Regions from separate parts of the Streptomyces sp. NPDC018610 genome, predicted to be linked through region 2. Evidence: riboswitches for the same ligand, from Rfam matches in the RefSeq annotation. Region 2 holds a riboswitch; each other region holds the start of a gene.
What was found. A riboswitch is a leader RNA that binds a small molecule or an ion and turns the genes downstream of it on or off. The one in region 2 is predicted to bind cobalamin.
Positions count from the first base shown of each region.

Region 1: it holds a riboswitch for cobalamin, as region 2 does, so the genes downstream of both, ACH5A8_RS00255 (cobalamin biosynthesis protein) here and ACH5A8_RS06905 (CbtB-domain containing protein) in region 2, are expected to answer to the same signal.
Region 3: it holds a riboswitch for cobalamin, as region 2 does, so the genes downstream of both, ACH5A8_RS27585 (ribonucleoside-diphosphate reductase subunit alpha) here and ACH5A8_RS06905 (CbtB-domain containing protein) in region 2, are expected to answer to the same signal.

Region 1 covers NZ_JBISAL010000001.1:51,160-54,426, reverse strand. The annotation lists gene ACH5A8_RS00260 (cobyric acid synthase) at 1-940, opposite strand, end outside; gene ACH5A8_RS00255 (cobalamin biosynthesis protein) at 937-1,935, opposite strand; cobalamin riboswitch at 2,035-2,179, opposite strand; gene ACH5A8_RS00250 (hypothetical protein) at 2,602-2,832, opposite strand; gene ACH5A8_RS00245 (anion permease) at 2,867-3,267, opposite strand, start outside.
Region 2 covers NZ_JBISAL010000002.1:335,984-339,250, reverse strand. The annotation lists gene ACH5A8_RS06915 (ABC transporter ATP-binding protein) at 1-659, shown strand, start outside; gene ACH5A8_RS06910 (ECF transporter S component) at 656-1,480, shown strand; cobalamin riboswitch at 1,762-1,905, shown strand; gene ACH5A8_RS06905 (CbtB-domain containing protein) at 1,942-2,163, shown strand; gene ACH5A8_RS06900 (CbtA family protein) at 2,185-2,937, shown strand; gene ACH5A8_RS06895 (hypothetical protein) at 3,085-3,267, shown strand, end outside.
Region 3 covers NZ_JBISAL010000011.1:252,421-255,687, forward strand. The annotation lists gene ACH5A8_RS27585 (ribonucleoside-diphosphate reductase subunit alpha) at 1-1,928, opposite strand, end outside; cobalamin riboswitch at 2,049-2,203, opposite strand; gene mctP (monocarboxylate uptake permease MctP) at 2,440-3,267, opposite strand, start outside.

The DNA.
Region 1 (3,267 bases), on a different contig from region 2:
CCCGGACCGTGCCGCGAGTGCCGGGGACCACGACCAGGTCCGCGTCGGCCAGTTCCTCCGGCCGGTCCACGAACCGCACCACCACGCCCGGTTCGGCGGCCAGCGCGTCCACGTCGGTGAAGTTCGACATCAGCGGGATCGCGCAGACGGCGACGCGCAGCACGTCCTCGCCGACCGGCGGGGCGACGACGGACTCCCGCACGGCGCCGCGCAGGGAGACCCGGAGACCGTCCTCCTCGTCGATGCCGAGCCCGTGCCGGAACGGCAGCACGCCGTAGGTGCGCCGCCCGGTCAGTCCCTGCAGCATGTCGAGGCCCGGTTCCAGCAGCGAGACGTCGCCGCGGAACTTGTTGACGAGGTACCCGGCGACCAGCTCCTGGTCCTCGGGGGACAGCAGGGCGACGGTGCCGAAGAAGGAGGCGAAGACACCGCCGCGGTCGATGTCGCCGACGACGAGCACCGGCAGCCGCGCCCCGCGCGCGATGCCCATGTTGACGATGTCGGTCCGGCGCAGGTTGATCTCCGCCGGGCTGCCCGCCCCCTCACAGATCACCGCGTCATACGTGCCCCGCAACTCGGCCAGGCAGTCCAGGACGGTGCCCAGGAGCTTCTGCTGCCGCCCGCCGTGGTAGCCGCGCGCGCTCAGCTCGCCGACCGGCTTGCCCAGCAGCACCACCTGGCTGCTCTGCTCGCCGCCCGGCTTGAGCAGCACCGGGTTCATCAGCGCGGTCGGCTCGATCCGGCACGCCTGCGCCTGCATGGCCTGCGCCCGCCCGATCTCGGCGCCCTCGCGGGTGACGAACGAGTTCAGGGACATGTTCTGCGCCTTGAACGGCGCGACCTTGACGCCCTGCCGGACCAGCCACCGGCAGATCCCGGCGGTGACGACGCTCTTCCCGGCGTCGGAGGTGGTTCCGGCGACGAGCAGACCGCCGCTCATGACGTACGTCCCTTCCTCGGAGGAGTGCGCGTGGGGCCCCCGCTCTCCGGCGGGGCGCCGAGGAGGCGGCGTCCGAGGAGGCGTGCGGCCGCGCAGGTGCCGAGCGCGAGCCAGCTCACGCGCCGGGAGAGCCGTACGGCCCGGTCGATGTCCGCCACCTGGACGGCGCGTCCGTCACCGTTGAGTACCGGCCGGTGCTCCACACGCCCCCCGTACGACAGCGTGCCGCCCAGCCGCACGCCGAGCGCCCCCGCGAAGGAGGCCTCTACGGGCCCGGCGTTGGGGCTCGGATGCTTGCCGGCGTCGGCGCGCCAGGCCCGTACGGCCCCACGCGGATCGCCGCCGGCCGCGGTGGCCAGGACGGCGGTCAGCCGCGCCCCGGGCCAGCCGGCCACGTCGTCGAGGCGGGCGGAGGCCCACCCGTAGCGCCGGTGGCGGGGCGACTTGTGGCCGACCATCGCGTCGAGCGTGTTGACCGCCCGGAACCCGAGGAGCCCCGGCACGCCGGCGAGGGCGCCCCAGGTGAGCGCGCCGACCACCGCGTCGGAGGTGTTCTCGGCGACGGACTCCACGACGGCCCGCGCGATCCCGTCGGCGTCCAGCGCCTGCGGGTCGCGCCCGCACAGGTGCGGCAGCCGGGCCCGGGCGGCCTCGACGTCGCCGGACTCCAGGGCCCGCCCGACGGCGCGGGCCTCGCGGGCGAGCGAGGTGCCGCCCACGACGGCCCAGGTGGCGACGCCGGTCAGCGCGGCGGAGGCGGCGGGGGAGGTGCGGACGGCGCGGGCGGCGACGGCGCCCAGCGCGGCGGCGCCACCGGCGCACACGGCGGTGTGGAGGGCGCCCCACCCGCGGTGGTCGCGCCACAGCACGCGTTCTACGGCGCCGGCGGCCCTGCCGAACGCGGCGACCGGGTGCCCGCGGCGCGGATCGCCGAGGAGGAGGTCGCCCAAGAGGCCGGCGGCGGCGCCGTACGCGAAGACGCGATCGGCACCCATCGGGTCAGCCCGCCGCGGGGGCGGTCAGGGTGTCGCTGGTGACTCTCGGTCGGCAGCCGCGCATGGCGATATGTCCTCACTCAGGGTGTCCACGCCCTGGTTCGACGAGACCGGCGGTGAGAGTTCCTGGCTCCCGGGAAGGTTCCTCCCCGGTCACAGTGGCGGGACCGCGCCGGATTCACACCGGGCTTCCTCTCCTGCCGCCGTACATGGCCCCGGCAGTCCACCACGCCCCGCGAACACCAGTCAACTTGCCGTTGACCTGCGCCGGGGTACTGAGATGAGGCCCACACCGCCCCCGCGCGCCCTGCGCACCCCACACGTCTCCCGCGCGCCGCGCATGCCTGTCCACGGACCGCGCCCACGGCGCTCGCCCTCCCGGCCCGAGTGCGCCGTTCGCCCCATGACGCCCTCCGACCTGCGGGTACGGAGGGCGGGCACGGCGGGCGGGCAGGGGCGCACGGCCGGACATGGCTCCGCCCCGCGCGGACCGCTCGTCGGCGGCCACCGCGCGGGGCGGGGGAGGGGGCTGGGTGTCGGGGAGGGGGTCGCGACGCCGTGGCCGGTCCGGAACGGGTCAGTCACAGGCCGGGTCGGCCCCGGACCGGGTCGTGTCCCAGCCGGGTCGGCCGTGACCGGCCCGGACCGGTCTCGTCCGGCCCGCGCTCAGCCCTTGCCCATGATCAGGTAGATGCCGTAGCCGACGGCGGCGGCGCACGCGGCGAAGCAGACGTACGCGCCGGTGACCGCCAGCGCCCCGCCGCCGTCGCCGTGGGCGACGGCCCGCTCGCGGCGGGAGAGGCCGGCGATGCCCAGGGTGAACAGGCCCACGAGGCCTACGGTGACCACGAGGCTGACGCCGAAGACGGAGCCGAGGGCTGCCCAGTCGATCTTCATGCTGATGCTTCCTTGGGGGAGCGGAGTGCGGGACTCAGACGGTCGCGGCCGGCGGGACCGCCGCGGTCGCGGGGGCCGTCGGCGGCGTCGTGCCGAGGTCGATGTCGATACGGGGCGCGGACGCCGGGGCGGGGATGGTCGCCGCGAGTTCCTCGGCGAGCAGGGCGACGGCCGGGGGCCCGGCGAGCGGGACGGCGGGCGCCGCGGCGGGGACGTCGGCGACGGTCTCGGCGACGGCCTGGGCGGGGATCACGGCCGCGGGGGCGGCCGGGGGCGGGGCCACGGCGGCGATCGCCTGGGTCACCACGCCGGCCGGCTCCTCGGACCCGTCACCGGTCCCGGCGACGTTGGTGTGGTCGACGACCTGGCGGCGGGAGATCTTCCAGATGGCGGCGCTGGAGCCGATCAGGAACACGGCGACCAGCGCGGTGCCCC
Region 2 (3,267 bases):
CGCTCCTGTGGGCCCTGCAGGGCTCCGGACCGCGCCGGGCGGGAAGCGTGCGGGTGAGCGGCGGTACCGGCGGGACGGACCCTCACTCCGTGCCGCCGGCTCAAGCCCGGCAGCTCGTCGGGCTGGTCCCGCAGACCCCGACCGACCTGCTCTACCTGGAGAGCGTCAAGCAGGAACTCGCCCAAGCCGACGCGGACTCGGGCACCGAGATCAAGGCGCGTGCCCTGCTCGACCGGCTGGCTCCCGGCATCGACGACTCCGCCCATCCCCGAGATCTCTCCGAGGGGCAGAAACTCACTCTGGTCCTCGCCATCCAGCTCTCCGCCGCGCCCCGGGTCGTCCTGTTGGACGAACCGACCCGGGGACTGGACTACCGGGCCAAGACGGCACTGATCGGCATCGTGGACGCTCTCGCGGAGGAGGGCCGGACGATCGTCATCTCCACGCACGACGTCGAATTCGTCGCCCGGGCCGCCGACCGCGTCGTGGTCATGGCCGAAGGCGATGTCGTCGCCGACGGCCCGACCACGGAGGTCATCGTGTCCTCGCCGACGTTCGCCCCGCAGACGGCGAAGATCCTCTCCCCGCTGCCGTTCCTGACGGTCCACCAAGTGGCACAGGCGCTCGGCACCGAACGAGACGAGGCAGCACGCCCATGAGTACGCGCATCGGCAATGCCATCCGGTTGACCCCGCGCGTCGGCGTCATCATGGCACTGGCCGCCTTCCTCGGACTCGTCGCCTTCTTCTGGCCCTTCGTGGTCGCGCCGGGCACGTTCGGCTCCAACTACGCGCCCCCGCTGATCTTCGGCGTCCTGCTGGTGCTGGTCCTGTGCGTGGTCCTCTCGGAGATCGCCGAGGGCGGCATCGACTCCAAGTCGCTCGCCATGCTGGGCGTGCTCTCCGCCGTCAACGCCGCCCTGCGCCCGCTCGGCGCCGGAACTGCGGGCATCGAGACCGTCTTTTTCGTCCTGGTCCTGGCAGGAAGGGTGTACGGCCCAGGTTTCGGCTTCGTGCTTGGCTGCACCTCGCTGTTCGCTTCGGCACTGATCACCGGGGGAGTGGGCCCGTGGATGCCGTATCAGATGTTCGGCTGCGCCTTCGTGGGGATGCTCGCCGGATTCCTCCCCCGAGCGAGCGGCCGGCGTGAGGTGCTGATGCTGGCCGTCTACGGCTCGCTCTCCGGCTACCTCTTCGGCTTCCTCCTCAACCTCTCCTTCTGGCCCTTCTCCCTGGATCCCAACAGTTCGATCGCGTACCTGCCGGGTCTGCCCTTCACGGAGCAGTGGCATCGCTATGTCGCCTTCGACCTGGCCACCTCGCTGGGCTGGGACACCGGGCGGGCCATCACCAACTTCGTGTGCGTGCTGCTGGCGGGGCCAGCCGTACTGACCACCTTCCGGCGGGCCGCGCGCAAGGCCCGCTTCAGTGCGCCCGTGCGCTTCGCGGGCCCGAGGACGGTTGCATCCAAGCCTCGCTGACTCGGAGATGCCCCTGGCGAATCGGGACGAGACCGAGGCTGCGATCGCCGTCGCCACCGCGGCGCAGCCCGAGTGGTGTGCCTGGAACCCGCGGCGTCCGCTTCGGACAACGGTCCCCTTACGCGTTGTTGGCGACCGTCGGCCGGAAGAAGGGCATGGGCGCCTTCGTCGACGAACGACCACCGGTGTTCGGTCACCGCTGAGTCCCGAAGCCCGAACCCGCACCGTCCCGGGCGGTGGGAGAGGAAGATCACTTGGGAGGAAGGCGGTCTTGGCCGGTGCCCGCACCACGCGGTACGGTCTGTCCGATATCGACGACGGCGAGACGGAAGCCGGTGGGAATCCGGCACGGTCGCGCCACTGTATGCGGGACACCTCTCGGGTGTCGCGTGAGTCAGACCCGTGGCCGTCGTCCTGTGCACCACCGAGATGGGACGCGAACTCCCAGAGGAGGTTCTGCCATGGCGCAGACCGTCGCCCAGCCGACAGCCACCACTCCCACCATCCCCGCCAAGCTGCCGCTGAAGGCGATAGCGCCGTGGGCGGTCTTCTTCGGCATCCTGATGCTGGTCCTGCTGTACTTCGTCGGCGCCGAGCAGGGCGCCACCTCCGTGTTCAACGGCACGGACGTCCACGAGTGGGTGCACGACGCACGCCACCTGCTCGGCTTCCCCTGCCACTGACGCGAGGGACGCCCGACTCCCATGAACTCCGCAACGGTAAGAAATCTCCTCGTGCGGGGCATGCTCGCCGGCCTTGCCGCCGGCGTGCTCGCCCTCGTCGTCGCCTACCTCCTCGGTGAGCCGAGCGTCGACAAGGCGATCGCCTTCGAGGACGCCCACTCCCACGAGCACGAGATGGAAGTCGTCTCCCGCTCCCTGCAGTCCACCGCGGGCCTCGCCACCGGCGTCCTCGTCTACGGGGTCGCCTTCGGCGGCATCGCCGCCCTCGCGTACTGCTTCGCCCTGGGCCGCGTGGGCCGCTTCAGCCCGCGGGCGACCGCGCTGCTGCTGTCCGGCTGCGCTCTGCTCGCCGTCTATGTCGTGCCTTTCCTGAAGTACCCGGCGAACCCGCCGTCGGTCGGCGATCCCGACACCATCAGCAAGCGGACCACGCTGTACTTCCTGATGATGCTGCTCAGCGTCCTCCTCGCGGTCGCTGCCACCCTCCTGGGCAAGCGCCTGGCGCCCAGTCTCGGCACCTGGTGGGCGACAGTGGTCGCGGTGACCGCGTTCGCCGTCATGATCGGTCTGGCTTACGAGTTCCTGCCCGTCATCAACGAGGTGCCGAAGGACTTTCCGGCCGCCCTGCTGTGGCGGTTCCGGCTGTCCGCACTGGCCATCCAGACCGCGATGTGGGCCGGCTTCGGCCTGCTCTTCGGCGAACTGGCGGAACGCCTGCTGCACCCGAAGCCGGCGGCAGCCGCGAGCGGCCGCGCGGTTCCGGCCGCGCACTGATTCCTTCCGGACAACAGAGGGCCCTACGGAACCATCCGGGGGCCTTCTGGCGTTCTCCGGACACCGATTCCGACGGAAGAGTGAGTACGGCTCGGTAGTGCAGCCCGACCCTACGCGGACCACCCGGCCGATGAGCGGAGGAACCGAGTGGCCAAAACCCCCCAGCCGCGCCACATCACCCTCGGTGGCCGCGAGGCGGTCGCCCTCACCCGGGAGGAATACGACCAACTGATCGCCAGCCGACGGCAGATCGGCGGCCAGAGCGCCCGGGTGCGGGTCCTCGCCCAGCAAGCCAAACGCACCGAACAACTACTCCGCGACCTGGAGGCA
Region 3 (3,267 bases), on a different contig from region 2:
TTGACCTGGAGGAACTCGCCGGAGAGCGTCTCGCGCTTGAACAGGTTGGAGACCTGCGGCTCGATGCACTCGTAGACGCCGGCGATCGAGGCGATGGTGGCGGTCGGCGCGATCGCCAGCAGCAGCGAGTTGCGCATGCCGACGGACGCGATCCGCTCACGCAGCGCCGCCCACCGCTCGGGCCAGGTGAGGGAGACGTCGTAGTGGTCGGGGTGCAGCACGCCCCGGGCGGTGCGGGTCTTCTCCCAGGCCGGCAGCGGCCCGTGCCGCTCGGCGAGGTCGGTGGACGCCTCGTAGGCGGCGAGCATGATCCGCTCCGCGATACGGGTGGACAGGGCCTTCGCCTCGGCGGAGTCGAAGGGCACGCGCAGCTTGAAGAAGACGTCCTGCAGACCCATCGCGCCGAGGCCCACCGGCCGCCAGCGGGCGTTGGAGCGGCCCGCCTGCCCGGTCGGGTAGAAGTTGATGTCGACCACGCGGTCCAGGAAGGTCACGGCGGTGCGGACGGTCTCGTCCAGCCGGTCCCAGTCGATCTCCCCGCCGGTCACGAACGCGCCGAGGTTGACCGATCCCAGGTTGCACACCGCGGTCTCGCCGTCGTCGGTGACCTCCAGGATCTCCGTGCACAGGTTCGAGGAGTGAATGACGTGGCCCGGCTCGGCCGTCTGGTTGGCGGTGCGGTTGGCGGCGTCCTTGAAGGTCATCCAGCCGTTGCCGGTCTGCGCGAGGGTGCGCATCATGCGGCCGTACAGCTCGCGGGCCGGCATGGTCTTGCGGGCCAGGCCCCTCGCCTCGGCGGCGCGGTAGGCGGCGTCGAACTCCGCGCCCCACAGGTCCACCAGCTCGGGCACGTCCGCGGGGGAGAACAGCGACCACGGCGCGTCCGCGTTCACCCGGCGCATGAACTCGTCCGGGACCCAGTGCGCCAGGTTGAGGTTGTGGGTGCGGCGGGCGTCCTCGCCGGTGTTGTCCCGCAGCTCCAGGAACTCCTCGATGTCCGAGTGCCAGGTCTCCAGGTAGACCGCCGCGGCGCCCTTGCGCCGGCCGCCCTGGTTCACCGCGGCCACCGAGGCGTCCAGGGTCTTCAGGAACGGCACGATGCCGTTGGAGTGGCCGTTGGTGCCGCGGATCAGCGAACCGCGCGAGCGCACGCGGGAGTAGGCGATGCCGATGCCGCCGGCGTGCTTGGACAGGCGGGCCACCTGGTGGTAGCGGTCGTAGATGCTGTCCAGCTCGTCCTGCGGGGAGTCGAGCAGGTAGCAGGAGGACATCTGGGGGTGCCGGGTGCCGGAGTTGAAGAGCGTGGGGGAGGAGGGCAGGTAGTCGAGGCGGCTCATGAGCCCGTAGAGCGCCGCGACCTCGTCCACGGAGCGGGCGGTGTCGTCCTCGGCGAGGCCGCTCGCCACCCGCAGCATGAAGTGCTGGGGCGTCTCGATCACCTTGCGGGTGATCGGGTGCCGCAGGAGGTAGCGGCTGTGCAGGGTGCGCAGGCCGAAGTAGCCGAAGCGGTCGTCGGCGGCCGGGTCGGCCAGCGCGTCGAGACGCTCGGCGTGCCGACGCACGAAGTCCGCGGTCCGGTCGGCGATCAGCCCCTCGCGGTGGCCCACGGCGACGGACTCGGTGAAGCGGGTGACGCCCTGCGAGCCGGCCTCGGCGCGGATGGTGAGGGTCAGCAGCCTGGCCGCCAGCCGGGAGTAGGCGGGGTCCTCGGAGATGAGCCCGGCGGACGCCTCGGTGGCCAGCTCGCGCAACTCGGCCTCGTCGGCGTGCGCGGAGCGGCCGCGCAGCGCGGCGGCGGCGACCCGGCCGGGGTCGGCGTCGGGGAGGTCGGTGGTCAGCTCGGTCAGGGTCCGCAGCAGCGCGGCACCGGGACCGTCGGTCTCCAAGCGGTCCTCGACTGAAGCCGGATCCGCAGGCGCGATGGTCACTTGGGGCTCTCCCTCGCTCGGCACGAGGCCTCGTCGAGGGCATGCGGCAGCACACGAGCGCACGCGGCGTCGCGTCCACCGGCCCATTCCACGAGGCCCGGACGTCGGCACCCGGACCGGACGGCCGGGTGCGCTGTCGGCAGGTCCTCGGACTGACGCACGTACACGGCGATCAGGGCACATGTGTACGTGTACACCGTTGCGGGACAGTTCCGGATTCGCACCGGATTCCCCTGCGGCGACAGCGAGGACGAGCATACATCTTGTGCCGGGTGGTGAAGCCACCCCCATATGTTGTGTCGTGGTGACTGCGCAGCGTGTCAGAGGGGCAACGCGAGGGTGAGCGGGGAGAGGCGCCCGCGGGCCTCCCCGAAGCCCGCCGGCCCGCCCCTGGGACGGGCCTGGACCCCGCTGTGCGGGGGCGGCGGCGCGCCGCCGGACTCCGGGCCGCCCCGGTACGGCGACGGGCCGCCGGAGAGCCCTCCGGCGGCCCGTCGGCTGTCCGCCGGGATCAGTGGGCGCTGCCGGCCGTGGCCGGCGGCAGCTCCACCGCGACCCCGGCGTCGCCCGCGTCCTTCGTGTAGTCCTCGGGGCTGGTCTCGTCGACGCCCTCGGGCGCCTTCAGCGCCCTGAGGACGAAGGTCAGGACCACCGCGACGACCACGTTGAGCACGAACGCCGTCATGCCGATGTAGCCGATCTCGCCGATGCCCGGGATCTCCTTGGCCGAGCCGCCGAAGTGCTTCTGCGTGGGCGAGGCGACACCGTAGGCCGCGAGGGTGCCGTAGACCATGCCGACCGCCCAGCCGGCCAGCAGCGCCCAGCGGTGGAACCAGCGGGTGAACAGGCCGCCCACCAGGGCCGGGAAGGTCTGCAGGATCCAGATCCCGCCCAGCAGCTGGAAGTTGATGGCGACCGTCTTGTCCATGGTCAGGACGAAGACCAGCGCGCCGACCTTCACCAGCAGCGAGACGATCTTGGAGACCCGGGTCTCCTCCTTGGCCGTCGCGTCCGGCTTGATGAAGTCCTTGTAGATGTTGCGGGTGAAAAGGTTCGCCGCCGCGATCGACATGATGGCCGCCGGCACCAGCGCGCCGATGCCGATGGCCGCGAAGGCGATGCCCGTGAACCAGTCCGGGAACATGTCCTCGAACAGCTGCGGAATGGCCAGCTGGCCGTTCTGGACCTTGACGCCCGCCGCGATCGCCATGAAGCCCAGCAGCGCGAGCAGGCCCAGCATCAGCGAGTACAGCGGCAGGATCGTGGTGTTGCGGCGGATCACCTCACGGCTCTTCGAGGAGAGCGTCGCGGTGATCGAGTGCGGGTACATGAACAGCGC